4 regions of the Hydrogenophaga luteola genome follow, and region 1 is predicted to be linked to each of the others. Evidence: predicted binding sites of a transcription regulator. Region 1 holds the regulator's gene; each other region holds the start of a gene.
What was found. Region 1 encodes sigma-54, which starts transcription at its own class of promoters, with help from an activator protein. Its sites were predicted from a motif close to TGGCANGNAANCTGCTTT; they were not measured.

Region 1 (7,874 bases):
TGGCAGCACTGGGCGCGCGAGCCGCTGTCGGCGCAGCGGCTAACGCAGGCGGTCAAGGCGGCGGCGCATGCCGCCTTGCCGCCCGTGGCGGGCTGATCAGCCCTTCAGACAGGTGCTCATGAAAGCCTTGCGCTCATCGCCCTTGAGCGCCTTCTTGCCGGCCTCCTCGTTGCAGGTCTTCATCTTGTTCTGCTGGCTGTTGCCGGCCTCTTCCTCGCCGCTCAGGCATTTGCTCATGAAGGCCTTGCGCTCGTCGCCCTTGAGCGTCTTGGCTTTCGGGTCGGCGTTGCAGGTCTTCATGCGGTTCTGCTGGGCGGTCGGCTTCTTGTCGGCCGCGGGGGCCGCCACTGGCGCCGCGGCGGGAGCGGGTGCCGCAGCGGCGGCAGGTGCGGCCGCAGGAGCCGCCGTCTGGGCGAGGGCCAGTGAGAGGGTTCCGGTCAGGGCGAGCAGGGTCAGCAGTTGTTTCATGTGGTGCCTTGTGGGGTGAAGTGCCCGAAACGGGCCCGGAAACGATACCCGCGTTTGTCTTAAGGCTGTCTGACAGCCGGGGGCAGGGCTTTCCCGAACCTAAAATCCCGTCCCTATGCTCAAGATCAAACAGGAACTGCTGGCCGGCCTCGCGCAGGCGCTGGACCAGCTCTCACCCGGTGCCGGCGACAAGGCCGCCTTCGAATCGCCCAAGGTCGCGGCCCATGGCGACTACGCAGTCACGGCCGCCATGCAGCTGGCCAAACCGCTGAAAGCCAACCCGCGCCAGCTGGGCGAGCAGCTCAAGGCCGCGCTGATGGCGCTGCCGGTCTACCAGCAATGGGTGGCCGACATCGAGATCGCCGGGCCCGGCTTCCTGAACCTGCGGCTCAAGCCCGCGGCCAAGCAGGCCATCGTGACCGAGGTGCTGCATGCTGGCGAAGCCTTCGGCGTCCAGCCCTCCAATGGCCAGCGCCTGATGGTGGAGTTTGTCTCGGCCAACCCCACCGGCCCGCTGCACGTGGGCCACGGCCGCCAGGCCGCGCTGGGCGACGCGATCTGCAACCTCTACAGCACCCAGGGCTGGAGCGTGCACCGCGAGTTCTATTACAACGACGCAGGCGTGCAGATCGGCACCCTGGCCACCAGCACACAGCTGCGCGCCAAGGGCTTTAAACCGGGCGACGACTGCTGGCCCACCGCCAGCGACAACCCGCTGGCCAAGAACTTCTACAACGGCGACTACATCGCCGACATTGCCGAGGCCTTCAAGGCGCGTGCTACCGTCAAGGCGGACGACCGCGAGTTCACCGCGAACGGCGATGTTGAGGACTACGACAACATCCGGCAGTTCGCGGTCGCCTACCTGCGCAACGAACAGGATCTGGACCTGCAAGCTTTCGCGGTCAAGTTCGACCACTACTACCTCGAATCCAGCCTCTACACCGACGGCCGCGTGGACGCGACGGTGAATAAGCTGGTCGCCAATGGCAAGACCTACGAGCAGGACGGCGCGCTGTGGCTCAGGTCCACCGACTACGGCGACGACAAGGACCGCGTCATGCGCAAGGGCGACGGCACCTACACCTACTTCGTGCCCGACGTGGCCTACCACATCGCCAAGTGGGAGCGCGGTTTCACCAAGGTCATCAACATCCAGGGCACCGACCACCACGGCACCATCGCGCGGGTGCGCGCCGGCCTGCAGGCCGCGGGCGTGGGCATCCCCCAGGGCTACCCCGACTACGTGCTGCACACCATGGTGCGCGTGGTGCGCAACGGTGAAGAGGTCAAGATCAGCAAGCGCGCCGGCAGCTACGTGACCCTGCGTGACCTGATCGAGTGGACCAGCAAGGACGCGGTGCGCTTCTTCCTGCTCTCGCGCAAGCCCGACACCGAATACACCTTCGACGTCGATCTGGCCGTGCAGAAGAACAACGACAACCCGGTCTATTACGTGCAATACGCCCACGCGCGCATCTGCTCGGTGCTGGCCGCCTGGGGCGGCGACGTGGCTTCGCTGGCCGGCACCGACCTGTCGCCGCTGGACACGCCGGCCGCGCAGTCGCTGATGCTGCTGCTGGCCAAGTACCCGGCCATGTTGACCGCGGCGGCCGAAGGCTTTGCCCCGCACGACGTGACCTTCTATCTGCGCGAGCTGGCCGCGGCCTACCACAGCTACTACGACGCCGAGCGCATCCTGGTGGACGACGAGGCGGTCAAACGAGCCCGTCTGGCCCTGGTCCGGGCGACGGCGCAGGTGTTGCACAATGGTCTGGCCGTGCTGGGCGTGAGCGCCCCGCAGAAGATGTGAAACCCTCCCCTCCCATGAACATTTCATTCCTGCAGGCCCGCACTCAGCGTGGCGGCACCCTGGTCGGCTTCGTGGTCGGCCTGCTCGTCGGCCTGGGCCTGGCGCTTTCCGTGGCCGTGTATGTGACGCGCGTGCCGGTGCCCTTCGTGGACCGTGGCGTCACCCGCAAACCGGCCGACGATGCGGCCGAGGCCGAGCGCAACAAGGGCTGGAACCCGAATGCCGGGCTGGTGAACAAGGCGCCGCCGCTGCCGACCCCTGCAGAGACGCCGCCGCCGGTGGCCGGCGACACTGCGCCGAAGGAATCTCCGGCGGCGGAGCCCGACAAGGCGCCGGCCGCCAAAGCCGCAGACGCCGCCAAGCCGGACACCGATCCGCTGGGCGACCTGATGAAAGCCAAGGCTGGAGCACCGGCGGAGCCCGCGGCTGCACAGGGGGCCGACCCGTTCACCTACTTCGTGCAGGCCGGGGCGTTCAAGTCTCCCGAAGAGGCGCAGGCGCAGAAGGCCCGGCTGGCCATGCTGGGCATGGACGCCACCATCACCGAGCGCGAGCAGTCGGGCCGCACCGTGTTCCGCGTCCGCATGGGGCCGTTTGGCCAGAAATCCATGGCCGAGGCTACGCGCGAGCAACTGGAGGTGAACGGGGTGGAGGCGGCGCTGGTGCGGGTGCAGCGCTGATTGCACCACCGCACGAGGAACTTTTCACAGGCCCGGGAGCCTGATTCAGGTCATTTCAAGGAGTCCGATTCCATGCATCGTCGAGATTTTTCGCGCAGCCTCCTGGTGGCTGGTGCCGCCACCGCCAGCGGACTGGCCCTGTCGCCGGCACTGGCCCAGCGCGTGGCCTTCAAGGAAGGCACCGACTTCCAGCGCCTGGCCAAGCCAGCACCGACCGAGAGCCCGGCGGGGCAGGTCGAGGTGGTCGAGTTCTTTGCCTACAGCTGCATCCACTGCTACAACTTCGAGCCAGTCTTCGGCGAGTGGATCAAGCGCAAGCCGGCCCACGTCACGGTGCGCCGCATGCCGGTGGCCTTCAACCAGAACTTCGTGCCGATGCAGCGCCTGTACTTCACGCTGGAGGCCATGAACCTGGTGGACACGCTGCACGTCAAGGTGTTCAAGGCCATCCATGAAGAGCGCCTGCCTCTGACAACGACACCCGCCATCACCGCCTGGATCGAAAAGCAGGGCGTGAACCGCGAGCAGTTTCTGGGCATCTTCAACGGTCAGGCCGCCGAGCTGTCCAAGAAGGCCGTCGGTCTGCAGGACGCCTACCAGGTAGAAGGCACGCCCGCCCTGGGCATCGCCGGCAAGTTCTATGTGGGTGGACAGGGGCCGCGCACTCTGCTGGTGGCCGACTCGCTGATCGCCGAGGCCCGCAAAGGCTGACCGGTTTCTGTCACTTCTCTTCTTGAAGCCCGCCTGTGCGGGCTTCCTGCTTTCATGGCGGGAACAATGTGCCGCCGCTGCCGCGAAACGGCTTGGGCACCGCTACAATGAATGCAAGATTTGTGCCCTCATACGCCATGCACCTACACGCACCAACCCCCCGTTCCATCGCCCGGATGTTGGCCGTCATTGGCCTGACGCTGCCCCTGCTGGCGCAGGCCGAAAAGGCCGACAAGGACAAGCCCATGAACGTGGAGGCCGATGCGCTGCGTTACGAAGAGGCGCGCCAGACCAGCGTGTTCACCGGCAATGTGCTGATCACCAAGGGCACCATCCTGATGCGTGGTGCCAAACTGGACGTGCGCCAGGACCCGCAGGGCAACCAGTACGGTCTGCTGCTGGGAACGCCCGAGAAGGCCGGCTTCTTCCGCCAGAAACGGGAAGGTCTGGACGAGTGGATTGAGGGCGAAGGCGACCGCATCGAATACGACAGCAAGGCTCAGACGGTGCTGTTCACCGGCCGCGCGGTGCTGCGCCGCTACCGCGGCACCCTGCTCAACGACGTGAGCGAAGGCACCGAGATCCTCTACAACAGCCTGACCGAGGTGTTCACGGTCAAGGGTGGCGACACCAGCAAGACGGCAGCCAATCCCACCGGCCGCGTGCGCGCCATGCTCACGCCGATCCCGGAAGAGGAGAAGAACGGTCCCGCCGCTCCAGCGACCGATCCGGCGAAGCTGCGCCCCAGCGGCAAGATCACCGAGCCCAAGAAGTGACGGAGACCGTCGCCAGCGCCAGCCCTTCGGGCGACATGGTGTCGCACAGCCGTCTGGAGGTCAGAGGGCTCAAGAAGTCCTATGGCAGCCGCAAGGTGGTCAAGGACGTATCCCTGTCGGTGGACAAGGGCGAGGTGGTCGGTCTGCTCGGTCCCAACGGTGCCGGCAAAACCACCTCGTTCTACATGATCGTCGGCCTGCTGCGGGCCGATGGTGGCGAAATCCTGCTGGACGACCACCGCATCGAATCCCTGCCCATCCACCGGCGCGCCCGGCTGGGCCTGGGCTACCTGCCGCAGGAAGCATCAATCTTCCGAAAGCTGACGGTGGCGCAGAACGTGCGCGCGGTGCTGGAGCTGCAGCAGGACGCCAACGGCCAGCCGCTGTCCGCGCGCGAGATCGACGCCCGCCTGGACGAGCTGCTCAAGGAGCTGCGCGTCGACCACCTGCGCGATTCGCCCGCGCCCGCCCTCTCGGGCGGTGAGCGCCGGCGCGTGGAGATCGCCCGCGCGCTGGCCACCCGCCCGCGGTTCATCCTGCTGGACGAGCCTTTCGCCGGCATCGACCCGATCGCGGTGCTGGAAATCCAGCACATCATCAGCTTCCTCAAGTCGCGCGGCATCGGTGTGCTGATCACCGACCACAACGTGCGCGAAACCCTGGGCATCTGTGACCACGCCTACATCATCAGTGACGGTCATGTGCTGGCCAGCGGGACCACCGCCGAAATCATTGAAAACGCCGAGGTGCGCCGCGTCTACCTCGGCGAGAACTTCCGCATGTGACGGGATGAGCGGATGAAGCAAGGTCTGTCGCTGCGGGTGTCGCAGCACCTCGCGCTGACGCCACAACTGCAGCAGTCGATCCGGCTGCTGCAGCTGTCCACGCTGGAGATGGCCCAGGAGGTCGAGCAGATGCTCGACGAGAACCCGTTCCTGGAACGTGGCGAGGAGCTGGCCGATCGCGAGGATTTCGGCGTTCAGACGGCGGACGCGCCGGTGGTGGCCGGCGAGCAACTGGAAGAAGCGGCGCAGCCGGTGGTTGAGCCGCGCAGCGCCGAGCCGGACACCCGCACCGCCCCGGCCGACAGCGCGGACAGCACCGGCGACGACGTCGAGAGCCGGCTGGACGGTGCGACCCCGGTCGAAGAGAGCTGGGAAGGCGACGGCACGGTCGAGATGGCGCCCGACGACAGCGAGTGGGGGGGCGAAGCGCCTGCGCGCAACAGCGGCTCCGGCAGCGAAGACGACGACACCGCCACCGCCGCCGACCTGGCCCGTGTGCCGGTCAGCCTGCAGGACCAGCTGCACGACCAGGCGCGCTGCCTGCGCCTCTCGGACGAGGACAGCGCGGCGCTGTACTTCCTGATCGAGTCGCTCAACGACGATGGCTATCTGGAGGACAGCCTGCACGAGCTGGCCCGCGCCTGCTGGCGGCTGACCGCCGGCCGGCCCGCCGATGAGGAACCGCGCTTCGACGAGGTCGAGGCGATCGAGCGGCGCCTGGGCATCGCCCTGCAGTGGCTGCAGCAGATGGAGCCCACGGGCGTGGGCGCGCGCGACCTGGGGGAGTGCCTGCGGCTGCAGATCATGGACCTGCGCAACACGCCGGCGGCCCGTGCGGCGCTGGCGATCTGCGAGCAGCCGCTGGAGCTGATGGCCAAGCGCGACATCAAGCGCCTGTGTGCGGCCACCGGGCACGACGACGAGACCGTGCGTGCGGCGCTGACGCTGATCGCGCGGCTCGAGCCCAAGCCGGGGCGCCGCTTCGTCGACGTCGAGCGCAACGTGGTGGTGCCCGACGTGATCGTCACCCGCGCCGGTCGCGGCTTCAAGGTCTCGCTCAACGCCGAGGTGATGCCGCGCCTGCGCGTGCACGACGTTTACGCCAACGCCCTGCGGGGGCGGCGCGAGGCCGGCGGCGAAGCCGGCCACGCGGCCATGCAGCAACGGCTGCAGGAAGCGCGCTGGTTCATCAAGAACATCCAGCAGCGCTTTGACACCATCCTGCGTGTGTCCTCGGCCATCGTCGAGCGCCAGCGCAACTTCTTCATGCACGGCGAGCTCGCCATGCGCCCGCTGGTGCTGCGCGAGATCGCTGACGAGCTGGGTTTGCACGAGTCCACGATCAGCCGCGTGACCACGGCCAAGTACATGGCCACGCCGTTCGGCACCTACGAACTGAAGTACTTCTTCGGCTCCAGCCTGGGCACCGAGACCGGCGGCAATGCGTCGAGCACCGCGGTGCGTGCGCTGCTCAAGCAGTTCATTGCCTCCGAAGAGCCGTCCAAACCGCTGTCGGACAACCAGCTCTCGGACCTGCTCAAGGAGCAGGGCATCGAGTGCGCGCGCCGCACGGTCGCGAAATACCGCGAGGCGCTGCGCATCGCGCCCGCGAACCTGAGAAAAGCGCTTTGAACTCCCTTTCCCTGTTCCTTCCTTGCGCCGCAGGGGTGGAAGACTACCTCGCGGCCGAGGTCACCCGCATCACCGGCGAGACCGCTGTGCAGAAGTCGCGCGCTGGCGTGGCGCTGCAGTCCTCGTGGCGCGACGCGCTCAAACTCAACCTGCACAGCCGGCTCGCCCAGCGTGTGCTGGTGCAGCTCTGGCACGGCGGCTACCGCAGCGAGAACGACCTCTATGCCGCGGCCAGCGAGGTCGCGTGGGAGATCTGGTTCACCCCGCAGCAGACCATCAAGGTCGAGGTCACGGCCCAGCACAGCCCGCTCAAGAGCCTGAACTTCGCGGCGCTCAAGATCAAGGACGCGGTCTGCGACCGCTTCCGCGACAAACGCGGCGAACGCCCCAGCGTCAACACCACCTGGCCCGATGTGCGACTCTACGCCCACCTGACCACCGACACGGTGAGCCTCTACATCGACACCTCGGGCGAGCCTCTGTTCAAGCGCGGCTGGCGCGAGGACAAGGGTGATGCGCCGCTGAAGGAAACGCTGGCCGCGGCCATGATCGCCGCCACCGGCTGGAATGGCGCCGAAGCCGAGTCGCTGGACGACATCGTGCCGCTGTACGACCCCTGCTGCGGCAGCGGCACGGTGGCCATCGAGGCGGCGCAGATCGCGCTGCGCGTGGCGCCCGGCCTGCAGCGGCGTTTCGCCTTCGAGAAGCTGCTGCCGTTCCAGCCGCACGTCTGGCACGCGCTCAAGGACGAGGCCGCCAAGCAGCGCCGCGATTGGCCCGCCGGACGCAAGCCCATCGTGTTCGGCAGCGACGTGGCCTTCCGCATGGTCGACTTCGCGCAACGCAACGCCGAGCGCGCGGGCGTGGCCTTTGCGATGGAACTGCGCGGCGGCGACGCGCTGCAGCGCATGCCGCCCACCGACAAGCCGGGTGTGATGCTGCTGAACCCGCCCTATGGCGAGCGCATTGCGGCGGCTGGCGTGGCGGGGCAGAGCGCCCAGGTGCGCGC
Region 2 (7,874 bases), on a different contig from region 1:
GCGCGGCGCAGCGCTTCACCGGGCACCGAGATCGTGCCGGTCACGGGCACCTTTGGTGCGCGGGTGATCGCCACCCGCGCCGAACTGGCGATGGGCGAGCACTCGACCATCGTGCTCGCCGCGCGGCACGCCGAGGGCTGCGACGCCGTGGTGGTGGCCGTTTCCTACGACACGGGTGTCCGGGCCGCGCGCGAACTGTTGCCGGTGCCTGTGGTCGGCATGACGGAGGCGGCCCTGCACACCGCCTGCATGCTGGGCGGGCGCATGGGCATCATCCTGTTCGGTCGTCGTGTCCTGCCGCTGTACCAGGAGCTGGTGGCGTCGTACGGCCTGTCCAGCCGGATCGCAGGTTGGCGGGCGCTCGAAAGCACGGCCGCCTACGGTCGGGGCACCCACGACGAACTCGACCGCGAGATCGAGCGCACGGCCTGTGACCTGGTCGAACGCGATGGTGCGGAAGTGGTCGTGCTCACCGGCGCCGTGATGGCGGGTGTCCCTGCGCGCGTGCAAGGGGCGGTGCCCGTGCCGGTGGTCGATTGCATCGACGCCGCCGTGCGCCAGGCCGAGTTGCTGGCGCAGCTGAAGCTGCCCAAGCCGACGGCGGGCAGCTATGCCTTGCCACCACCGCGCGAACTGGTGGATGTGGACCACGCGATCGCGGCACGCCTCGGTCGAGGCGCCTGAATACCCCCTTCACGGAGATCCCGATGTTGCGCAGTCATGGCCGTTTTCCCTATACGCCCATCGTGTCCCGACCGGCGGGGCGGTGGCCAGGTGGCCACGGGCTCGCCGTCTATGTGGCCCTCAACCTGGAGCACTACGCCTTCGGTGAGGGCCTCGTCGAAGACCTCGTGCCCGGCATCCCCGCGCCGGACGTGCTCAACAACAGTTGGCGCGAATATGGAAACCGCGTGGGCGCCTGGCGTCTGCGCGAGTTGCTGCAGCAGTGCGGGCTGCCGGTGACCCTGCTCATCAACAGCGAGCTCTACGCGGTCGCACCCGACCTGGTGGCCGCCTTCCGCACCGACGGCGCCGAGATCGCCTCCCACGGGCGCACGAACTCCGAACACCAGGCGGATCTGGCGGAGGAGGACGAGCGGGCGTTGATCGATCACGTCACCGAGACGATCGCCCGCCACGAGGGGCGGCGGCCGGCCGGCTGGCTGAGTCCCTGGATTGCCGAAACCGAACGCACACCCGACCTGCTGCATGAAGCGGGCTACCGCTATGTGCTGGACTGGTGCATGGACGACCAGCCGGTGTGGCTGCGCACCAGGGGTGGACGGCTCCTGGCGGTGCCGTATCCGCAGGAACTCAACGACAGCGCGGCCATCATCGGGCGACAGATGCACGCCGGGGACTTTGCGGACATGATCGTGGACCAGTTCGACGAGATGCTTGAGCAGGCCGACCGCCATCCGCAGCCGCTGGTCATGGGCATCGCCCTGCACGCGATGATCACTGGGCAGCCCTTCCGCCTGCGCCAGCTCCGGCGCGCACTCGAGCACATCGCCAGGAAGCGGGATGGCTGCTGGCTGACCACGGCCGGCGCCATTGCGGAAGCGGGCTACACCCCCGAATAAGCGCCTGGCGCCAAGGGAGCGCGGCGCTTCAACGGCCCGCGGTCGTCGGATCGCGTCGCACCCGAACGGTGGATGCGCATACGCGGGTCACCAGCTGACTTCGCGGTCCGGCGTGGCGCTGATCTTGTGGATGCTCAGGTCGGCGCCGTCGTACTCCTCTTCCTGGTCCAGCCGAAGGCCCAGGGTGAGCTTGAGCAACCCGTAGACCACCACCCCGCCCAGCAGCGCCCAGGCCACGCCTATGGCAGTTCCCAGCAGTTGCGCACCGAAGCTGACGCCACCCAGGCCGCCCAGCGCCTGTTGGCCGAAGAGTCCGGCGGCGATGCCGCCCCAGGTGCCGCACAGGCCATGCAGCGGCCAGACGCCGAGCACGTCGTCGATCTTCCAGCGGTTCTGGGTCAACGTGAACATGGAGACGAACAGCAAGCCAGCCACCACGCCCACCACCAGTGCGCCCAGCGGGTGCATCAGGTCCGAGCCGGCGCAGACGGCGACCAGGCCGGCCAACGGGCCGTTGTGCACGAAGCCAGGGTCGTTCTTGCCGGCGATCAGCGCGGCCAGCGTGCCGCCGACCATGGCCATCAGCGAGTTGACCGCGACCAGACCCGAGATCTTGTCCAGCGTCTGGGCGCTCATGACGTTGAAGCCGAACCAGCCGACGCACAGGATCCAGGCGCCCAGCGCCAGGAACGGGATGTTCGAGGGCGGGTGGGCCGAGATGCCGCCGTCCTTGCGGTAGCGGTTGGCGCGCGCGCCGAGGAAGATCACCGCGGGCAGGGCGATCCAGCCGCCGACGGCGTGCACCACCACCGAGCCGGCGAAATCGTGGAAGGTCGCACCGGTCGTGGCCTCGATCCAGGCCTGCACGCCGAAGTGGCCGTTCCAGGCGATACCTTCGAAGAAGGGGTAGAAGAAGCCGACGATGACGGCCGTAGCGATCAGTTGCGGCCAGAACTTGGCGCGTTCGGCAATACCGCCGGAAATGATGGCCGGGATGGCGGCGGCAAAGGTCAGCAGGAAGAAGAACTTGACCAGGTCGTAGCCGTTCTTCTGCGCCAGCGTTTCGGCGCCGATGAAGAAGTGCGTGCCGTAGGCGACGCCGTAGCCCACGACGAAGTAGGCGATGGTCGAGACCGAGAAATCGACCAGGATCTTGACCAGGGCGTTGACCTGGTTCTTCTTGCGAACCGTGCCGAGCTCCAGAAAGGCGAAACCGGCGTGCATGGCCAGAACCATGATCCCGCCGAGCAGGATGAACAGGGCATCTGCGCCCTGTTTGAGTGCGTCCATGAAAAATCTCCGTGCAGAAGGCTTGTTTTGGTGCGTGATTGGCGCCAAAACAGGGTCTGCATGGCGAATCGCACCATGTCAAAGCAAAAACTGAGCCAAATGATTGTTGCTGGTGCATTGGGCACCGATGGGGTGCCTGCTTGCATCACGCCGCATGCAGCCAGGCCATTCCGTCGGGGAGCGCGCGCGGACCGAAGACATAGTGAAGCACCCTCCGCCGGCTGCTGCCCAGGGCCTTGGAAGATCGGTGCAGCAGCAAGGGGCGCATCAGGAAGGCATCGCCGGGTGTTGCTGGGCAGGATTGGTCCCCTGCGCGCAGGCGGATGGCCTCGTCCGGTGTGATCACGCCCTGCAGGTGCGAACCGGGAACCACTGAAAGCGCGCCGTCATCGGGGCCGCAGGCGTCCAAGTGCACACGCACTGCGAGAAGCTGTTCGAGGACCTGCACAGGGGGTTGCACATATTGGGTGCCGTCTTTGCGCGACCAGGCCTTCCAGTCTGGATGGTTCGTTTGGCCCACGACTGGAAAGCTGAGGTCCTGGTGCACCGCCACGAGCCAATTGAGGTCGGCCGACTTTTCAAAACAGATGCATTGCAGTGCGACCAGGTCGGGAGTGAGCACCGGCGCCAGCGCTGGGTGGCGGCGCAGACGGGCGGTCAGCTCGGCGCACCACGGCTCGACGAGGCGCTCGCGCTGGCCCGGCTTGCCGCCCCCCGCTTCCAGTTGCGAACCGAGCGCTTGCACTTCGGTGGCCGCCAGGACCGCTTCGACCATGGCACAGCCATGCTGATCAATCTGTTCTCGCAGCATGAGGTGGGCTCCGGGCGCTCAGGTGTTCACCTGGGCACGAAGTCCGATGGTGCGCAGCACCGAAGGCGCAATCAGCGTGTGCATGGGCTTGACCGGCAGCATGTACAGCCGGCCTAGCAGGTTCTTGGTGTGGACCACGGTGGTGACGGTCACGCGCACGGGCTGACCGGTCGGGCGGGCGCAATGCACCGAGACCACCACGTCCAGGTGCTTGTCGCGGTCGCCCAGCAGCACCTCGTCGGGCGTGTTCTCGAACAGGGTGAAGATGCCCACGCGCTCGCCAGGCCGGTAATCCGCGTCGGGGCGGGCGGGGTTGATCTCAGAGAGTTCGCCCAGGTTCTTCAGGCCCACCAGCTGCACCGCACGGTTGCGCAGCGTCATGCAGGCGTCGACCCAGCGCGGCGTGGCCCGGGCCGATTTCAGGAACTGGCCGAGCGCGCTCAGCGACGGGTCGGCGGCATCGATGGCCCATGCATCGTGGAAGTTGGCACCTTCCAGGCGCTGGGCGATGCGGCTGCCCGCAGGCGGGGTAACGGCGGTGGGGGTGTTCATCAAGTTGAATGGGTTTGGTTGGACAAGCTGCCCAGCTTTGTTGTCTCGTTGGCGACAGTGGCTGTGTTTCGATGCAGCGCCCACATCAAGTCGGTACAAGCGCGCGGATGAACGGCTTCCTAGCATGGCCTGGCCGCGTGCCGTCCGTTCCAGACGGACAGGCAGTGGCGCCAACAAGACCAACCAATCCATCAAGGAGACATCATGACCGATCGACCGATCCACCCGCGCCGGCACCTGACATGGCGCGCCGCCTGCCTTCTTTCCCTGGTGACTCTGGGGCTGGCTCAGGCGCAGACCACCGCGCCCACCTCGTCATCGCTCAACGCGACTTCAGGCTACCTCAGCATCTCCAGCGAAAGCGTGTCCCGACTCTCGGCCAGCGGCTTTGGCGGTGGCACGATCTACTACCCGCGCACCGCGGGTCAGTACGGACTGATCGCGATCAGTCCCGGCTTCACGGCCACTCAAAGCAGCGTGGCCTGGATCGGCGAGAAGCTGTCGTCGCATGGGTTTGTGGTGATCGTGATCAACACCAACTCGACACTGGACCAGCCCTCTTCGCGCGCGCGACAGCTGCGGGCGGCGCTCAGCCACGCGCTCAACCGGTCCAGTGCCACGGTGCGGGGGCGCATCGACCCCTCGCGCCAGGCGGTGGCCGGGCATTCCATGGGTGGCGGCGGCTCGCTGATTGCGGCCGAGGACGACCCGACGCTCAAGGCCGCGTTCCCGCTCACGCCCTGGAACACCACCAGCAGCTTCACGCAGGTGCGGGTGCCCACCATGATCTTCGGCGCCGACGGCGACACCGTCGCCGCCGTGACGGTGCACGCCCGGCCGTTCTACACCAGCATCCCGTCGACCACGTCCAAGGCGTATGCTGAGCTGCAGAACGCGACGCACTTTGCACCCAACGTGCGCAACGAGGCCATCGGTCGCTACGGTGTGGCCTGGATGAAGCGTTTCATGGACGGTGACACCCGTTACTCGACCTTCCTGTGCGGCGCGGAGCACAACAGCTACAACACCACGTTGCGTTTTGATCGCTATCAGAGCAACTGCCCGTACTGACTGCCATGGACAAGAAGCGCGTGAATGCCTGCCTCGTGGCCGGCTGTGGCGTGCTGCTGGTGGTGGTGGCGTTCTGGGTCAAGGGTCTTGAAGAGAAGCCCGGATCGGCGCCGCTGGTCACCGGTTCGGCGCCTGCGACGCCGTCCCGGACCGCACCCAGCCTCTGGCTGGATGCTCGTCTGGGCACGGAGCCCGAGCCAGCCCCTTTGCCGGCCCCGGTCGAAGCCTGGATGCCCCCGGTTCAGGCACCGTCAAGCGGCGGTGGCCGGGTGTTCGGGGTCGACCTGGCGGGCAACCTGAAGCTGGACGAGCGCATGCGGGTGGCGATGGAGAACCTCGTGGTGCTGACGCCACCAGAGCGCCTCGCCAACGTTCTTGACGAGCAACTGGCCGGCTTGCCGCCCAAGGCGGCGGCCGCGGCCAGGGACCTCGTTGTTCGTTACCAGGGCTACGAGCAGGCCCAGAAGCTGTCGTCGTCTTCTGCCAAGGCGCCGCTGGTGCCTGAGGAGGGACTGGCCGAACTGGACGAACTCCGGGCCTTGAGAAGCAGCTACTTCGGAGAGGAGGTCGCCCGGCGGCTCTATGGGGAGGAGGAGGCTGTGACACGCAGGCTGCTGGAGCTGATGCGGGATGACCCGGTGCCGGACGCTCCCATGGAGGAAAAAGCTGTGCGGGCGCAGGCACGCTACGATGCGCAGCGCTAGCACGGGGGCGCCTGTTCGCCAGGTGCGCCCTTCTTTTTGTGGGGCGGTCAGATGGCTTCTTCAGATGTTTCGGGCGCCGAGAAAGACCACAGGGCTGGTCGGGCGCAGGGCGCCCGCTGCCGGCTCCTGGGCGACAGCTTCTGTTTCGCCTGCCACAGCCTGGAGAGCCGGGCGTGCCGGCATTCGGTCACCCTGCTGCAGTCGCTGGACGAGCACAGGGGACTGGTGGTGTCCACCGATCAGGGAGAGGTGTCCGGCAAGCTGCTGATGGTGGCGCCCCTGGTCGAGCGCTCGCTCTGGGCGGCCGGCATTCCCTTTCTGCTGATCGATGTCGAGCCCCTGCATTGGGCGTTTCGCCGGTTTGTCCAGGCGGCCGACGCGCGGGTGCGCAGCCTTGACCACCTGGGATTCAACGCGCTGCGATCCGTTGGCACTGCCTTCCTGGCCGACGCGCTTGCGGGTCAGGCGCTGGACAAGGCGATCCGTCGTGCCCTTGGGGAGCTTGTGTCGGCGTTCGCACCCGTGCCTGATCTGGATCCCCGGGTGCGCTGGATGATGGTTGAAATCCAGAGCGACCCGTCGCGCGAGCTGACGGAACTTGCGGCGCAACTCGGACTGTCCGTCGAGCATGCCTCCCGTCTGTTCTCTGCGCAGGCTGGTCTGTCGCTTCGGGTCTATGCCCTGTCGTGCAAGATCCGGCTGGCGGCGCGCCATCTAGGGCGAGGGCACCCGCTCACAGAGGTGGCCCAGATGGCTGGATTTTCCGATTCAGCGCACTTCGCCAAGGTTTGGACGCGCTGCTATGGCGCGTCGCCGTCGGCGTTCTTTCCGCCCACCCGGATGAAGGTCGACCAGACGGCCCTGCCGGGGTGGATCGAACCGCCGGCCTACTGACGGTTCAGCTGCAGCTGACGCTGCCGCAACCGCTCATCGTGGCCGGGCGGACCTTGCTCGGGTCGGCCAGGGTTTCGGTTCGGGAGTCGAAGCCGACTTCCTTCATGTGCAGCGCCAGTCCGGCGTCCATGCTCGCGGCGTGCTGCGGGAACCACTCGACCAGTGCCTCGGCCAGGCGGGTGATGATTTCCTTGTCGTCTTTTTCGTAGTGCTCCACCACGGCGTGCAGCGTCTCCATGATGGTGGCGTGGTGGCTGGCGTGGCAGTTGTCGGGTGCGAAGCCGGTGGCCACCATCCAGCGCTCTTCCTGGGCGAAGTGCTCCTTGGTGTGCTCGACGAACTCAAGGTAGAGCGGCAGCTGCTGGTCTTGGGGCGTGGCCAGCAGCCGGTTGAGCATGTCCACGAACTCTTCGTGGGTGTCGTCCATGCGGCCGTCGCCGGTCTGCAGCTGCGGGGTCCAGTTCAGGCCGGTGGTGGCCTGGGCGGGGGCTTCGGAGGTGGTGGTCGCGTCCATGGGGCGTCACTGTAGCCGCAAACCCCTGCCAGGGCGCTTGACCGGGGTCAAGCCTCGGCGGTGGTGCGGCCCATCATCTGGTCCAGCGCGGCCTGCAGTTCGGGCGCGGCCAGCGCCTGATCGAGTCGGGCCAGGGCGGGGTGGGCCAGGCTGGCGCGCAGGTGGTGGGTGTCGGCAGCGATGTCCAGCGCCGGGTCGTAGCCTTCCAGGCTGTCGAGCTCGCCGAGTGCGAAGCGCTCGCCCAGCCGGGCGCAGAGATAGGCCAGCGCAAAGCGCGGGGCTCGGGCGCGGTCGGTCACCATGAAAGGGGTGACCAGCTGGCGACCGACGCCACGGACCTCATCGATCAGACCCTCCGGCAGGTCCCAGGACTTCATCAGCAAGCTGCCGATTTCGCTGGCGTTCAGACCCAGCAGTTCCTGTTCGGTGCACGCACGCTGCAGCCGATCCTGGTG
Region 3 (7,874 bases), on a different contig from region 1:
GCATCCTCCAGCGCCGCATTGGCAAAGAGCACCTGCCCGTCGAGCGACACCACCGCCACCAGCGTGGCCAGCAGATCGAGCGAGTGGAATTTGCCGTGCGCCGAAGCCGCGCGCTGAGCAGCCTTGCCCGGCAGCATGGCCGCGGCGACACGGGAAAGGGTGGGAGAGAGGTCTGGTTTTTTCAAGCCGGCTATTTTGCGGCAGGATCAGACGACCCGGTCGCACCCGGCGCTGCAGGAGCAGGCCCCGCGGGGCCGGGCGCCGCTGGCGCCCCCCCCATGCGGGCCAGTTCGCGCCGCAGACCATTCACATCGGCCTCGGCCCGGCTCACCGCGGCCTTGAGCTCGGCCACGCGATCAAGGTAGCGCTGGTGGTTGCGCGACTCGATGCCCTCTTTCTCGGGTTGCCCATTGGCGTAAGCCTTCTGGGCCTGAGCCAGGCGCTCTTCGGCCTTTCTCAACTCCATCTCGAGGATCTGGCGGGCATCGCTGTCGCGCGCACGCTGCTCAGCCGAGTCGTTGCGAGGCGCACTGCGGGGCGCTGCCGGGGAGCTGGCAGACCGCGGAGCCGCCTGCGGCGCGGGGCCTTGAATGACGGTGATGTTGCCGCCCTCCATCAGCTTGCAGCCCTGGGCCTTCGCCACCGTGGCGTTGTTGGTGTACTCATTGCCACAGCGATAGATTCGCTCTTGCGCCACAGACGGCAACCACCACGCCGCGGCGATGGAAAGGATCAGGACGCGATGCGTTCTTCGGGCAACGTTCAGCTTCGACAACACGTGGGCTCCAGGCGCGGTGGGCGCATTGAGAATCATTTTTCAGTATGACCCAAAAACAGACCGCATGGTATCCGCCATGACAGGATGCCCATGCGCTCGTTCGAACGGCCAAAAAAAAGGACGGCCTGGCCGTCCCTTTTTGGCTGCGGAGCGAGGCCCGGTCACCGGGCCCGCCATCACAGGCTGTAGTACATGTCGAATTCCACCGGGTGCGGCGCCATGCGGAAGCGAGTCACTTCGCTCATCTTCAGCTCGATATAGGCGTCCAGCATGGAGTCGGTGAACACGCCGCCCTTGGTCAGGAAGGCGCGGTCCTTGTCGAGATACTCCAGCGCCTGGTCGAGGCTGTGGCAGACGGTCGGGACCAGCTTGTCCTCTTCCGGCGGCAGGTGGTAGAGGTCCTTGGTGGCGGCTTCGCCCGGGTGGATCTTGTTCTCCACACCGTCCAGGCCGGCCATCATCAGGGCCGAGAAGGCCAGGTACGGGTTGGCGGAAGGATCGGGGAAACGCGCTTCGATGCGGCGGCCCTTGGGGTTGGCCACGTAAGGAATGCGGATCGAGGCGGAGCGATTGCGGGCCGAGTAGGCCAGCTTGACCGGGGCTTCGAAGCCGGGCACCAGACGCTTGTAGGAGTTCGTGCCAGGGTTGGTGATGGCGTTCAGCGCACGAGCGTGCTTGATGATGCCGCCGATGTAGAACAGGGCAAAGTCGCTCAGACCAGCGTAGCCGTCGCCTGCGAACAGGTTCTTGCCATCCTTCCAGATCGACTGGTGCACGTGCATGCCGGAGCCGTTGTCACCAGCGTAGGGCTTGGGCATGAAGGTGGCCGTCTTGCCGTAGGCGTTCGCCACGTTCCAGACCACGTACTTCAGAACCTGGGTCCAGTCGGCGCGCTCGACCAGGGTCGAGAACTTGGTGCCGATTTCGTTTTGGCCGGCGCCCGCCACTTCGTGGTGGAACACTTCGACCGGAATGCCCAGGGATTCGAGGATCAGGACCATCTCGGCGCGCATGTCCTGCGTGCTGTCGACCGGGGGCACGGGGAAGTAGCCACCCTTGGTGGTGGGACGGTGGCCGCGGTTGCCGCCTTCGAGCTTGGCGCCACTGTTCCAGGGGGCCTCGTACTCTTCGATTTCGCTGAACACGCGGCCGGGCTCGTTGCTCCAGCGCACACCGTCGAAGATGAAGAACTCGGGCTCGGGACCAAAGTAGGCGGTATCTCCCAGGCCGGAAGCCTTCAGATAGGCTTCGGCGCGCTTGGCGATGGAGCGGGGATCGCGGTCATAAGCCTTGCCATCGCCCGGCTCGATCACGTCGCACTGCAGGAACAGCGTGGTCTCTTCGAAGAAGGGGTCGATGTTGGCAGTGCTCGGGTCAGGCATGAGCTGCATGTCCGACGCTTCGATGCCCTTCCAGCCGGCCACCGAGGAACCATCGAACGCGTGGCCCGAGGTGAACTTGTCTTCGTCGAAGTGCGAGATCGGCACGGTGACGTGCTGTTCCTTGCCACGGGTGTCGGTGAAACGGAAGTCAACGAACTTGACTTCGTTGTCCTTCACCATTTGCATCACGTCTGCGACGGTCTTGGCCATCAAATACTCCTGTTGCTGTGTGAGTGGAAAACTGAATTTGACAAAGGCATGAAGCAGTTTCTGTGCCAAAGTTGTGCCGTCGGGATCAATAAACGACTCGCCAATCCCCAAGGCGGCGCAGATTATGGCGCAGTGCGTTGAGCCGGCGGTCTGCCACACCCGGTACTTGGGGTGATTGCAGTTCACCGCATTCATTTCGCATTTTTTTGGTGCATTCCAGCATAAAGCACCACACTGGTGCAATCTACTGACGCACCAACTCGGGGCCCAATTTCGCACCAAACCGTTCTAGCCCATCGAGCAGCGACGCAAACGCCGGGGCAACAGCGTCGGGGACTCCCTTGACACCCAGCTCGATGTGCCGCCCGTACTCTGGGTGGTCCACGCTGGGCAGGCTGAACACCTTCACCGGGTGCTCGCGCTCGATGGCCTCCATCAGAGGTGTCAATGTGGCTTCCATGGCCCCCATGACCACCACCGAACGCTCCTGCCACACGCCTTGCCGGTGCAGGTGGCGGTAAGGCCCATCCAGCAGAGCCTCGATCATCGGCCACGCCATCACCGGGAACCCGGGAACAAAATGCACCGAGCCCCCGCCGGGTCCATCGCAACTGAACCCGGGAATCTTGTTGTAGGGGTTGGGAATGATCCGGGCACCGACCGGAAACACCCCCATGTTCAGGCGGTGCACGTTGTCTGGCCTTGCTGGATCGAAGACCTCGCCCTTCTCTGCAGCCACATCTCTCATCCTCTGCTCGATGAGCTCACGGGCTTCGGGGTGCAGCACCAGGTCCACCTGCAGCGCCGCAGCTGCGCACTGGCGGGTGTGATCGTCGGGCGTGGCACCGATGCCACCGCAGCTGAACACGACATCACCGCTGGCGAAAGCCTCTCGCAACGCATCGGTGATGCGCTCTCGGTCATCCCCGATGAAACGCGCCCACGCCAGCGAGAGGCCCCTTTCCGCCAGCAGTTCGATCACCTTCGGCAGGTGCTTGTCAGCGCGTTTGCCCGACAGGATCTCATCGCCGACGATGATCAGTCCAAACGTCGGAAGATTCTCTTGACTGGTGCTCATGAAAGTCAGGCGCCAGGTGGCGGCAGAACGGTGGTAGGCGGTGGAGTTTCCAGCGGCATGGCTGCCTGGCCTCCTGGCTCGGCATCCAGGACCTCCACCACATGCGCAGCTCGCATACGCTGCAGCGCCGCCAGCGTGAAATGTGCGAACCACAGAGACGCAAAGGCAAACACCAGGGTGTAAATCCAGATGGCCACCGGCACCAGCAACGGCGCCAGCGCCACAAACATGGCACCGGATGCCCAGAGCAGGCTGGGTGCTGCGCCAAGATAGCCGCTGAGGATTCCCATGACCAGAAGACTGCCGCGGTTTTCACGCAGGATGGTCTTGCGCTCGGCAATGCTGGCATGCTGCGCCAGTGCGTCGTAAGCAAACACGCGGTAGGTCAGCCAGCCCCAGATCAGCGGCGGCAGGATGAGCACCAGCGGCGGAACCAGCCACAGGGGCATGGAAAGCACCAGCACCACCAGGGCCACGAGCGTGGAACCCAGCGACCACAAAAGGCCGAGCACGAAGGAGCCACCACGCCTGCGTTCGAGCGACGGAAAGCGTCGCTGCTCAACCAGCTCAACCATGGACGGAGTCATGAACACGGCGACCAGCAGCAGGCACAGCAACACGATCACCGGAGTCGCCAGAGCCAGGACCACCAGCGGTGCAAACACCGTCCGCATGGAGCCAAGACCGACGCGATCCAGCCAGCCCAGAAAGCCCTGAACCAGTTCATAGGTCTGCAGCCACTGCGTGACGGCATCGACCGACGTGTCCCAGAAGAAATAGCCCAGGCCAAACGACAGTGCGACCATCAGTACCAGGGGCAGGAACGACAAACCGATCACCCGCGGGTGCATGCAGTAAGCAACCGCCCGCCAGAACGCATCAAACAGCTGAGTCATGCAACGAGAATACCGGTTTTCCCGCCAGCCCGGCGGCACGCGAAGCGGAGACACGATGGACAGCGTCATCATCCATGGCACCCGCCTGGAGGTTCGACACATCCCAGGCCAGACCGGCCGCTCGCCGCTGGTGTTCCTGCACGAAGGGCTGGGCAGCGTGTCCATGTGGACCCAACGAGGCCGCAACTGGACGAAGGAACTGTGCAACGCCACCGGACGGTCCGGCTGGGTGTATTCCCGAAGAGGTTACGGGCACTCTGACCCAGTGCCGGACGTGCGCGGAACGCCTCAGGTCGGGGAGTTCTGGCACACCGGGCGGCACGAACCTGACTACATGCACCGAGAGGCCCTGGATGTGCTGCCGGCCTTGCTGGAGACACTGGGCATCGACGCACCCGTGCTGGTGGGCCACTCCGACGGGGCCACCATCGCGCTGCTGTACGCCAGCCGACATCCGGTGACAGCCTGCGTCGTCATGGCACCCCATGTGTTTGTGGAGGAGGTCTCGATCCGGTCCATCAAGCAGGCCAGGTCCGTATACATGCAACCCGGGGAACAGGGCCTGCGGTCGCGCCTGGCGCGCCATCACAAGAATGTCGACAACGCCTTCTGGCAATGGAACGACATCTGGCTCGACCCCGCATTCCTGAACTTCGATATCCGCAGCGAATGCCGAAACATTCGTGCCCCGGTACTGGCCATTCAAGGAGCCAACGACGAGTACGGCACCCTCCAGCAGATATGGGATGTACAGCCCAAGGATGCTGCAGCACACACCCTGGTCCTGTCGGCTTGCGGGCACAGCCCGCATCGGGACCAGCCCGATGCTGTGCTCGCAGCCATTGGGACGTTTCTTTCCGAGCTCCCATGAATCCCCTGTTTGTGGGATGGCAACAAGCCTCAAGCGCCGGCAGAATGTAGGGTTTGCCGTTCGGAGACCAGCGTGATACGCGCACTCACAACCGCGAGCTGTGGTTGGCGAGTAGCTCCAATCCCCAAGGAAATCACGCAAACGACGTGTCAAATTGCGACAAAACCGCCTGTTTGCGCGATCATCCGACTACATTTGGTCACACTCCGTCACTGAAATTTGCATGACCGCCTGGAACAACCCTTGGCTTCTGTCCATGCTGGTGCCCGCTCTGCTGGGGACCGGCGCGTGGATATATCGCCTCTGGGAGAGCCGAAAAGCCCGGGCCCAGCGAAGGATTCCCAAGCGGTGGCCGCTGGATACCCGCGTGATCGCAAACTCCGAAGAGTTGCAGGTGTGGCACTGGCTGTCCCGGGCCTTCTACGATCACCACGTGATGATCAAGCTACCGGTCACCCGCTTCACCTTGCCCCGGGAGAAGCAACAAGGAATGGACTGGTACCGGCTGCTTGGGGGCGTCTACTGCACGTTCACCATCTGCAAGTCCGACGGACGGGTGGTCGGCTGTCTGGACGTGCCTGGACGGGCGGGCATCCCGAGGAGCACGCGCCAACTCAAACACTCCCTTCTCACGCAATGCGGGCTCCCCTACTGGGTGGTTCGTTCGTCCAGCCTGCCCACGGTTTCCGAAATCCGCAGCGAGTTTCTCGGCGAGACCCCCACTGCCCAGAGCATGCGCGAGCACGAGCAGGAAGAGCGTGCCATCATCGCGGCTCAGGCGAATCTGCGCTCGGCGTTGAACCGCCAGCGCAACACCCGTCACAGCGACTTCAGTCCCCTGTCGACCTGGCCCGGCAGCACCACAGGTGATTCACGCGTCAGCGACCTGGGCTCCCAGTGGCAGGACAATTCGTTCCTGATGCCACTCGACAGCCGTAAAGGCGATCTGCTCTGACCGGTGCAGACCGCGACCGGGGCTCAATGTTTGCGGCTCAGCTCAGCCACCTCGCTGGCGGTTAGCCACCGCCAATGCCCGACGGGCAGCTCATCGGTCAGTGCAATGGCTCCAATCCGGGAGCGGTGAAGCCCCTCGACCCGGTTTCCGACAGCGGCCACCATGCGCTTGACTTGGTGGTACTTGCCCTCCGTGAGCGTCAATTCCAGACGGTTCGGCCCCAGAGCCCGGCATGCGGCTGCACGAACCGGCTTCGGGTCATCGTCCAGCACGACGCCATCCATCAGACGGACTGTCTGGCGCTCATCGAGCGGATGTTTCACCTGCACCTGGTACACCTTGGGCACATGGTGCTTGGGTGACGTCATCCGGTGAATGAACTTGCCATCGTCGGACAGCAGCAGCAATCCCGTGGTGTCCTGATCCAGCCGCCCCACCGCCTGCACCCCAGCAGCGGCACCACCACCCCGCAGGCGCAGTGGGGCCGGCAGCAGCGTGTACACACTTGGATGAGCCCCAGGCTTCTGGGAGCACTCGAAACCAGCCGGTTTGTGCAGCATCAGGTAGGCGTACTCCTGATAGATCCAGCGCTCGCCCTGCACCCAGAAAACCAGGCCGACCTCATCCAGCATGGCTCCGGGGTCCGTGCAAGGCTCCCGCGCCTCGCCCAGTTGCACGAACCCCTGCTGGACCAGTCCGCAGCAGACACGGCGGGTTCCGAAACCCTGACTGAAAAGGATGTCCTGCAACGCAAGCATGACAAAACGGCAATGAAAAACCCCAGCCGGTGACGGCTGGGGTTGGGTAGGTGGTGGAGCTGGGGGGATTTGAACCCCCGTCCGCAAGCCTTCTTCGAGCAGTTCTACATGTGTAGCCGTCTGTTTTGGATCTCACCCCCTGAGCCGCGCAGTGGCACGCTGCCCAGGACGCCAGCAACCTTGGATCTCACCGTGCGACAAGTTGCCCGTCGCACGACCAGCCTATGTAAATAACTTTGCAGCCTGGACCCTCACAGCTTGCGCTGATCAGACCCTTGCCCAGCCCATAGGCCTGCTGTTGCAAAGCTCACCGGCAATTAAGCGGCGAGTGCGAAACGTTCGTCGTTTGCAGTTAGTTTTTTTCTGCTGTTTTACGAGGTGACAGAACCTCGACATGCCCTGCTGCGTGTCCGAACCCACGTCGAAACCAGTGCAGCCCCTTAGAGTCGGTAGTTTAAGGCAGTCCCAGGCATTTCAAGAGCCCAAGGGGCCCTTCAATGATTTCGTCCGCTCCCCAGGTCGAAACGTCGGCCTCTGGCCCCAGATAGCCGTACATCGCAGCCACTGTGCGCATTCCCGCAGCTCGGCCGGCTTGTATGTCGCGAATGTCGTCGCCGACGTAGAGACAATCCGCGGACGCAACCCCGATGCGGCGGGCTGCTTCCAGCAGGGGCTCAGGATGGGGCTTGGTGTGTGGCGTTGTGTCGCCACTGATGACGGCAGAGGCCCTGGCAAACAGCGGCATGGACTGGGTCAGAGGCCGGGTGAAGCGCTCACCCTTGTTGGTCACCACGCCCCAAAAGCGACCCTGCCTCAACAGCGTGTCCAGCAGCGTCTCGACACCCTCGAACGGACGGGTCTGCAGCAGCAACCGGTCCTGGTAGCAATCGAAAAATTCCTGCCTGAGGTCTTCAAAGCCGTGATCGCCAGGCCCGGTATCAAAAGC
Region 4 (7,874 bases), on a different contig from region 1:
ACGACCCCAAGCTCGACGACCTGGCCCTGCTCGAAGCCCTGGGCACCGAGGCCTTCTACGTCGGCGCCATCGGCTCGCGCCGCAACAACGAGGCCCGGCGCGCGCGCATGATCGAACACTTCGACCAGACCGGAGAGAGCCTGGCCGCCATGCGCGGCCCCATCGGCATCTACATCGGCAGCAAGATGCCCTCGGAAATCGCGGTCAGCATCATGGCCGAGGTGCTGGCGGTGAAGAACGGTGTGGCGCTGCCGCGCGACGCCCAGGTCGGTCCGGCCAAGGACCAGCTCCAGCCCCGCAGCGCGGACGACGGCGGCGCCGTCTGCTTCAGCGCGTCGCGCGTGGCCTGAGCGCCGCCGCCCCGGCCACGGCGTGGCATGTGACTTGCGGTTGACTGCAAAAGAGGTGCATTGTCCGGGTGCCTGCCCGGGCACTGTCTCAATCTGCAACACTGTCGTTCCGCCCACGAACGCCGAGGCCGATGTGACCACCACCGTCCATTCCCCCCTGCTCCCTGACCAGCGTCTGGCCCTGATCGAACGTGCGCGCCTGTCGGTGCTGGAGGCGCGCGACAGCGCCCCCTCACCCTGGCTGGCCGCTCCGATCGAACGCTCCTGGCGTCGCTGCCTGGCCATGGGACAGGACCCGCACCAGCGCGTGGCCTTCGAGCCGGTGTCGGCCAGCGGCATGCGCCAGGCGCTGGAGGCGAGCCAGCCCCTGATCCAGGCCGCCGCGCCGGTGATCCGCTCGCTCTCGCGGGCGATGGTGCACACCCGCTACTTCGCCATCCTCACGGACGCCCGCGGCACGGTGATCGACGTGGACGGCCCGGTCGACCGCAACAACCCGCGGGCCGCGGCCATCGCGCGCGTGGGGGTCGACCTCTCCGAGCGCGCCGTCGGCACCACCGCCATCGGCACCACGCTGACCGACCACGAGCCGGTCTGGCTGCACCGCGGCGAACACTTCTTCCACGACAACGGCGCCTTCAGCTGCGCCGGCGCGCCGATCTGGGGGCCGGACGGTCACTGCGTCGGCATGCTGGACCTGACGGGTATCGACGTGGCGGAACAACCCGCCCTCAAGCACCTGGTGACGCAGTCGGCGCGCAGCATCGAGAACGCGCTGACCACCTCGCGCCCGCACCGCATGCTGCTGCGCCTGAACTGGCCGGGCCGTGTGCTCGGCGACGACAACGACGGCCTGGTCTGTGTGGACGACGACGGCCGCATCATCGGCGCCAACCGCGCGGCCTCCGACATGCTGGGCCTGATGCCGCAGGAGGGCGCGATGCACTGCAGCGAGGTCTTCGCGGTGCCCACCGATGGCCTGTTCGACGCGGCCCGCGCGCAGCGCCCGGCGTTCGAGGTGCCGCTGTGGTCCGGCCTGCGGCTGCAACTGCTGGCCCAGGGACCAGGCCGCGTCTCCGGCTCGCCGCGCCCGGCCAGCCACAGTGTGCCGCTCAAGGACGTGGAGGCCGCCCTGATCCGCCGCGCGGTGGAAGACGCGCGCGGCAACGTCATGGAAGCGGCCCGCGCGCTCGGCATCAGCCGCGCGACGGTCTACCGCAAACTCACGAAAAAGAAATAGCCCCCTGCGCCGCTGCGCGGCTTCCCCCCTGCTGCGCGAGGGGACCGCCCCTGTGGTCCGGCAAAGCCGGTCCAACGGGGCGACTGGTCTGGGGGCGCGCGCTCCGGCTGCGCTTCCTTCAAGGAGCCGTAAGGGTCAAGCCATGTTGCTTGAACATGGCCAGCAGCTCGCCGCTCTCGCGCAGTGCTTTCATGGCCGTGTCCAGCGCGGTCGCCAGGTCCTTGTGGGCCGCCTTGATCGCCATGCCCACCGGCCAGCCGGTGTCGGCAATGCCGTTGTTGAGGTTGAGTTTGGACAGCGGGAACTGCTCCACCGACGCCTTGCGCTGGAACAGCGCGGCCTCGGCCTGCGCCCGCAGCACGAACGCGCCTGCGGCCTTGCCGTCGATCACCGCCTGCGCGGCCTCGACGCCCGAGGGGTAGATCGAGACCTGGTTGCGCAACAGCCCACCGCCATAGCCCATGAGCACGCTGGCCGCCCCCGCGCCGCGCTCAGCCGCCAGCGGCAGGCCCTTGAGGTCTTCGGGGGAAGCGGCCGAGGCCAGACGCCGGCTGTCGTGCAGCAGCACATTCGACTGGCGCATGTAGGGCGCCATGATCGTCACCTGCGGGTTCCCATTGGCCAGGAAGCGGTCGGCCGGCACCTGCAGCATCACGTCGGCCGGCCCGTAGCCCAGGTAGTGGCCGCGCCAGACCATGTTGCGCAGATCGTCGTTCATGTTCTCGCCTGCGTCGAACGGCAGCAGCGAGAGCTTGAGATTCATCTGGCGGGCCAGCGCCTCGGCCAGTGACACGTCCAGGCCTTTCATGTCCGTGGCCGGGCCGCTGGAGAACGGTGCGTTGTCCTTGTACACCGCGACTTTGAGCGCCCCGTTGGCGCGGATGCGCGCCAGGTCGCTCAGGTCGGTCTGCGCCAGCACCGGCCAGGGCATGGCCAGCGCGGCCGGCAGCAGCGCCAGCGCTTCGCGGCGGCGCAGGCCCCTGGAAGTCTTCAGGGTGGAGTCGGTCATGGGTCTTGTCTCTCTGTGATGTTGTCGCTGACGGCCCCGCCGGTGGCGTGGGCTCAGGGTTCGCGGCGGGTCTCGATGTAGGTGCGGATGGTCCAGATCGCTTCCTGCGTCAGCGTGCCTTCGAACGGCGGCATGTAGACACGCCCGTCGCGCACGCGGCCGCGGCGCACGGTGGAGATGAAGTAGTCGTCCATTTCCTTCATGCAGGAGGCCTTCTTGGCCGCGTCGGCCAGGCCGGAGCAGTCGCTGTCCATCTTGCGCAGGTCGGGCGAGATGCCGCCGGAGATGGCTTCCAGGCCATGGCAGCGGGCGCAGTTCTGGTTGTAGGCTGAGGTGCCGATGCGCAGCGCCTCCTTGCGGGCCGGGCTCTGCTCGTTGTAGGGGTTGGCGTCCAGCCACTTGGCGCCCAGCTGCGGCAGGGTGCTGGTGTCCACGGCCTGCGGGACCACGTCCCCGTGGGCATACACAGCGGTGGCGGTCAGGCCGGCCACCAGCAGGGCGACAGCGCGTCGGGATGCGAGGGAAAAACGGACGTTCATGGGCTTGTCTCCAGGTTCAGAAAAAAGGGCTTCTGACACCCGGTCAGCAATAAGCGGGCCACAAAAAGAACCGCCTCTGTGTCACCCGCATCCCGGCCCAATTGCAATGCCCATGTGTTCCAAATTGAACCACCCCGTTGTCCCACACCCCCACCACTGTCCCATTCCGAACGGGCACAAGGGGCCACTGTGAGCTGGCCGGGGATTTGCTTTGTACCGGAAGGAGGCACCCGCCACAGCTTGTTTCATTCAGGGATTTCCCACTGTTGATTCGTGGCACAGATATGAAGAAAATCACATGAGTCAGGACAGCAACGACCACGATCCGCTTCAGTTCGGCCCCATCGAGCCGAACTGGTCGATGGATTACTGGGGAGGCCTTCCCCCGGACCCTGGAGACAACATGAGTGCCGCCATGTACACGCCACCCGGCCGAGAGCGTGTCAGCATGCCTTCTGCCCCCCACGAGGCCGGACATGATCCGATCGGCCAGTCGCATCAGCGCTCGCGTGCATTCGGCATCACCGAACAGAGCGAACCCGACTTTTCCAGCCCGCTGCGTGGCGACCTGACCAGCGCCCTGGACGAAAACCGCTTCCTGTTCCAGCACGCGGCACCGGTCATGGAGACGCTGTACGACCAGATCGCCAACACCCACAGCATGGTGCTGCTGACCTCGGCCAAGGGCATGGTGCTGCACTCGCTGGGCGACAACGACTTCCTGGAAAAAGCCTCGCGCGTGGCGCTGATGCCCGGCATGGACTGGTCCGAGCAGACCAAGGGCACCAACGCGATCGGCACCGCGCTGACCGAAGAAGAGGCGCTCACCGTCCATGGCAACCAGCACTTCCTGAACGCCAACAAGTTCCTGACCTGCTCGTGCTCGCCGATCTTCGACCCCTACGGTCAGGTCATCGGCGCACTGGACGTGACCGGCGACCAGCGCAGCTTTCACCAGCACACGCTGGCCCTGGTGCGCATGTCGGCGCAGATGATCGAGAACCACATGTTCGCCGACATCTTCCCGAAGGCGATCCGGGTGCACTTCCACACCCGCTCGGAGTTTCTCGGCACCCTGGTCGAAGGCATCGCGGTGTTCTCGCCCGAGGGCCGCTTCATCTCGGCCAACCGCAGCGCACAGTTCCAGATCGGGCTGCCGTTTGCTGCGCTCAAGGCCCACACCTTCTCCTCGCTGTTCGGCATCCCGATCTCCTCGCTGGTCGACCTGTTCAGCGGCACCCTTCCCACGCCCAAGCAGCTGGTGCTGCACAACGGCGTGGCCGTGTGGTGCCGCGTCAAGATCAAGGCGGCCAACCCCTGGAACGCAGGCCGGCCCATGCCGGTGACGCCGCAGCAGGCCGAAGAACAGGCCGCCGCCACACCCTCGCCTGCGGTGGCCAAGGTGGTGCCGCGCAAGCCGCACCTCTCCACGCTGCAGTACCTGGACACCGGCGACCCGCAGGTCTCGGCCGTGATCCACAAGCTGCGCATGGTCTCGGGCAAGGACATCCCGGTGATGATCCTGGGCGAGACCGGCACCGGCAAAGACCTGCTGGCGCAGGCCATCCACGGCGACTCCAACCGCTCGGGCCAGCCCTTTGTCTCGGTCAACTGCGCCTCCATTCCCGACACCCTGATCGAGTCGGAGCTGTTCGGCTACGAAGAAGGCGCCTTCACCGGCGCGCGCAAGAAGGGCTCGATCGGCAAGATCCTGCAAGCCAACGGTGGCACGCTGTTCCTCGACGAAATCGGCGACATGCCCAAGCACCTGCAGGCGCGGCTGTTGCGTGTGCTGCAGGAGCGGCGGGTGAGTCCGCTGGGTGCGGGCAAGGAGGTCGACGTGGACGTGGCCATCGTCAGCGCCACCCACAAGAACCTCAAGGACATGATCGCGCGCGGCGACTTCCGCGAAGACCTCTACTACCGTCTCAACGGCCTGGTGGTGCGCCTGCCGGCGCTGCGCGAGCGCACCGACTTCGACCTGGTGGTGCAAAAGATCGTCAAGTCGCTGTGCGAGAGCGGCCAGAACATAGGCATCGCACCGCGGGTGATGGACATCTTCAAGCGCTACCACTGGCCGGGCAACTTCCGCCAGCTGCACAACCTGCTGCGTACGGCGGTGGTGATGGTCGGCTGTGCCGGCATGATCGACATGGAGCACCTGCCGGACGACTTCCTCGAAGAGCTGGAACACGGCCTGCCGCACCCGGTGGCGCAGCGCCTGAGCACGCCGGTACCGACCGTCGACGCCTCGCTGCCGGAGGTGCCCAGCGCGCCGCCCATGCCCGAACCCACGGTGGATGGACAGAAGCTGCAGGACGTGGCGATCAGCGCGATGGCGCAGATGCTGCGCCTGCACGGCGGCAATGTGTCGGCCGCGGCCAAAGCGCTGGGCGTCTCGCGCAACACGATCTACCGAAAGAAGCACCTGCTACCGCCCGATCTGTTGGGCTGAGGGCTGGCGGTCCATCCACACGGGCTCCAGTTCGCGCCAGGCGCGCAGCACGTTGAAGCCGTGCCTTTCCTCGTAGCCCGCCCAGTCGCGGAAGGCGGGCAAGGCGACGCGGTCGATCTCCTGCGGCTGTCCGCCTTCGTCCATGGCCTGCAAGGTCTTATCGCGCAGCGCGCCGAGGTAGGCGCGCGTGTCCTGCAGCGCGGACGGGTGTCCCGACGTTGGCGCGACCGACCAGGTGGTGGCGATCACCTGCCTGGGCCCCAGAGCCTGCAGCCGGTCCAGTGCAGCGATCCAGCCCTCCAGATGACCTTGCGCGAGTTCGGGCACACGGCGCTGGTAGACGAGCCCACCGGCCCACAACACGCGCTGCCGCGCGTCCCACAGCACCAGGTCGCCCTCGGTGTGCGCGTGCTCCACCCGCATCACGCGCAATCGCCAGCGACCCAGGCGCAGCACCTCGCCTTCGGACAACGTGCGCGTGGGCAGCACGATGCGCGTGCCCGCCATGCCGGCTTCACCCACCCGCCGGGTCAGGCTGGCCAGACAGTCCGGGCAGCGCAGCGCCATGCCTTCGCGGGTGGCTGCGGTCGCAAGGATCTGCGTGCGGCCGGCGGCCACGTCGGCGGCAAAGGCTGAGTTGGCCAGCACGTTCTCGGAATGCGCGTGGGTGTTGACGATCCAGCGCACCTGCGCGCCAAAGCGGCAGGCCAGCGAACGCCGCACACGTTCGCCGTGCCAGTGGCTGGGCCCGGGGTCGATGACCAGCGCCTGGCGCCCTGACACCAGCACGCTGGTGGGCACCACATGGCCGGCGTTGTCGGCCGACACATCGCTGCCGTCCGGTGGCAGCCAGACCCAGGCGCCCGGCGCCACGGCGCGCCAGGGCACCGGCTGCAGCGAGTCGCAGTCCGGGGCCGCCCGGAGAGACGCGACCTGCCCAAGGAGCAGCACGGCCAGCACCCAGCGATACCAGGCCATCAAGCCGGGTCTCACGACCGCCTCACCTTCTGGCGCAGCGCGGCCAGCGTGTGTGGCTCGTGGCCCAGGTGTCCGGCGCGGGTCAGCGTGAGCGAGGAACTTCCGGGCGCGAGGCGCTCCATCTGCGCATGCCAGCGCCGGCTGTTCTGCGGCGGGCACACCGCGTCAAACGCGCCGTGCACCCAGTCCACCGGCACACCCGCGAGCGCGACCACACGCACCGCCCGGTCCAGCCCGCCCGGTCGCACAAAGCCGCGCCGCAACAGGTAGTGAGACTGGATGCGGAATTTGCGCAGCAGCGCCCGGTCCGTGCCGTCGATGCGGCCCCCACGGCGCTGGAACCCCGCCGCCATGCGCCTATCGCGCCGCCGCTGGGAAGCCCAGGCAGCTCGGCCTGCGGCCACGGACCCTTCGGCAGCAAGCAGCGCGCGCCACAGGCCCCGCGCCGCGGCGCGCGATTCGAGCAGTGCCCAGCGCCGCGCCGCGCCCAGACCTGCAACAGCGGGTGTACCGGATTGGAGCAACTGGCACAGACGAGCCAGCAGCGCGGGCAGTGCCACACTGCGTGGCGCTGGCCAGAAGGTCACAGGAACACTCAGGGTCTTCCCTGATGCCGCGCCATTCAACAGGCCACCGATCTCCCGCCGCGACAGCGCGAAGGCGCCGCGCAACACCATCCGTTGCACCCGCTGCGGATGGGCCTGCGCGTAGGCCAGCGCGAGCACCGTGCCCCAGGAGCCAGCCAGCAGCGACCAGCGCTCCAGCCCCAGCTGCCGCCGCAGGGTTTCTAGGTCGGACACCAGCGCCGCCGTGTGGTTGCGCACGATGCTCCCGCGCGGTCTGCTGGCGCCGCTGCCCCGCTGATCGGGCACGATGGCCAGGTGCCGCGACAGATCCAGAGGCGCCAGCAGACCGGGGTTCGCGCCGCTGCCCGGACCACCGTGCAGCACCAGCCAGGGTGCGCCCTCAGGGTTTCCCCCCAGATGCCAGGCCAGGTGGTGTGGTCCGCCACGGTACAGATCCCGCTGGCGCCGCCAGGGGCTTGACGTGGTGGCATCGAATTTGCTCATATCGGGTGCGACTTGAACTGCGACGAGGCAGGCAGGTTAGCAGTCACGATTCATGCCAACCTTACTTTGGAGACAAGACATGCAGTGGACCACCCCCGCCTTCACCGACCTGCGCTTCGGTTTCGAAATCACGATGTACATCGCCAACCGCTGACCACCAGCGCAAGCGACCTCAGGCGCACGGGTGCTCGCACACGTGCGCCTTTTTTCCACCCCTGCCTTTCCCATCCATG

Region 2: ACFOPI_RS14930 (ammonium transporter) is a predicted target of sigma-54. The motif match lies at 2,954-2,971, and genes of this name have one in related genera.
Region 3: glnA (type I glutamate--ammonia ligase) is a predicted target of sigma-54. The motif match lies at 2,421-2,438, and genes of this name have one in related genera.
Region 4: pedF (cytochrome c-550 PedF) is a predicted target of sigma-54. The motif match lies at 3,182-3,199, and genes of this name have one in related genera.

What each region holds. Positions count from the first base shown of each region.
Region 1 is NZ_JBHRXX010000004.1:157,476-165,349, forward strand. Features, by position in the region: gene ACFOPI_RS09900 (HTH-type transcriptional regulator ArgP) at 1-96, shown strand, start outside; gene ACFOPI_RS09905 (PsiF family protein) at 97-468, opposite strand; gene argS (arginine--tRNA ligase) at 584-2,281, shown strand; gene ACFOPI_RS09915 (SPOR domain-containing protein) at 2,296-2,961, shown strand; gene ACFOPI_RS09920 (thiol:disulfide interchange protein DsbA/DsbL) at 3,034-3,672, shown strand; gene lptA (lipopolysaccharide transport periplasmic protein LptA) at 3,849-4,448, shown strand; gene lptB (LPS export ABC transporter ATP-binding protein) at 4,484-5,233, shown strand; gene ACFOPI_RS09935 (RNA polymerase factor sigma-54) at 5,246-6,865, shown strand; gene ACFOPI_RS09940 (THUMP domain-containing class I SAM-dependent RNA methyltransferase) at 6,862-7,874, shown strand, end outside.
Region 2 is NZ_JBHRXX010000007.1:53,928-61,801, forward strand. Features, by position in the region: gene ACFOPI_RS14920 (aspartate/glutamate racemase family protein) at 1-684, shown strand, start outside; gene ACFOPI_RS14925 (polysaccharide deacetylase family protein) at 708-1,583, shown strand; gene ACFOPI_RS14930 (ammonium transporter) at 1,671-2,873, opposite strand; gene ACFOPI_RS14935 (phytanoyl-CoA dioxygenase family protein) at 3,019-3,684, opposite strand; gene ACFOPI_RS14940 (DUF2867 domain-containing protein) at 3,703-4,236, opposite strand; gene ACFOPI_RS14945 (alpha/beta hydrolase family protein) at 4,441-5,307, shown strand; gene ACFOPI_RS14950 (lipase secretion chaperone) at 5,328-6,011, shown strand; gene ACFOPI_RS14955 (helix-turn-helix transcriptional regulator) at 6,063-6,905, shown strand; gene ACFOPI_RS14960 (bacteriohemerythrin) at 6,910-7,419, opposite strand; gene ACFOPI_RS14965 (HDOD domain-containing protein) at 7,467-7,874, opposite strand, start outside.
Region 3 is NZ_JBHRXX010000007.1:523,980-531,853, reverse strand. Features, by position in the region: gene glnL (nitrogen regulation protein NR(II)) at 1-137, opposite strand, end outside; gene ACFOPI_RS17260 (hypothetical protein) at 191-697, opposite strand; gene glnA (type I glutamate--ammonia ligase) at 955-2,370, opposite strand; gene ACFOPI_RS17250 (competence/damage-inducible protein A) at 2,615-3,448, opposite strand; gene ACFOPI_RS17245 (EI24 domain-containing protein) at 3,454-4,344, opposite strand; gene ACFOPI_RS17240 (alpha/beta fold hydrolase) at 4,400-5,215, shown strand; gene ACFOPI_RS17235 (DUF2726 domain-containing protein) at 5,439-6,170, shown strand; gene ACFOPI_RS17230 (16S rRNA pseudouridine(516) synthase) at 6,194-6,928, opposite strand; RNA gene ssrA (transfer-messenger RNA) at 6,980-7,368, opposite strand; gene ACFOPI_RS17220 (HAD-IA family hydrolase) at 7,383-7,874, opposite strand, start outside.
Region 4 is NZ_JBHRXX010000007.1:469,691-477,564, reverse strand. Features, by position in the region: gene ACFOPI_RS17005 (XdhC family protein) at 1-350, shown strand, start outside; gene ACFOPI_RS17000 (helix-turn-helix domain-containing protein) at 484-1,590, shown strand; gene ACFOPI_RS16995 (substrate-binding periplasmic protein) at 1,709-2,599, opposite strand; gene pedF (cytochrome c-550 PedF) at 2,653-3,138, opposite strand; gene ACFOPI_RS16985 (sigma-54-dependent Fis family transcriptional regulator) at 3,542-5,593, shown strand; gene ACFOPI_RS16980 (MBL fold metallo-hydrolase) at 5,570-6,586, opposite strand; gene ACFOPI_RS16975 (alpha/beta fold hydrolase) at 6,583-7,641, opposite strand; gene pqqA (pyrroloquinoline quinone precursor peptide PqqA) at 7,721-7,795, shown strand; gene pqqB (pyrroloquinoline quinone biosynthesis protein PqqB) at 7,872-7,874, shown strand, end outside.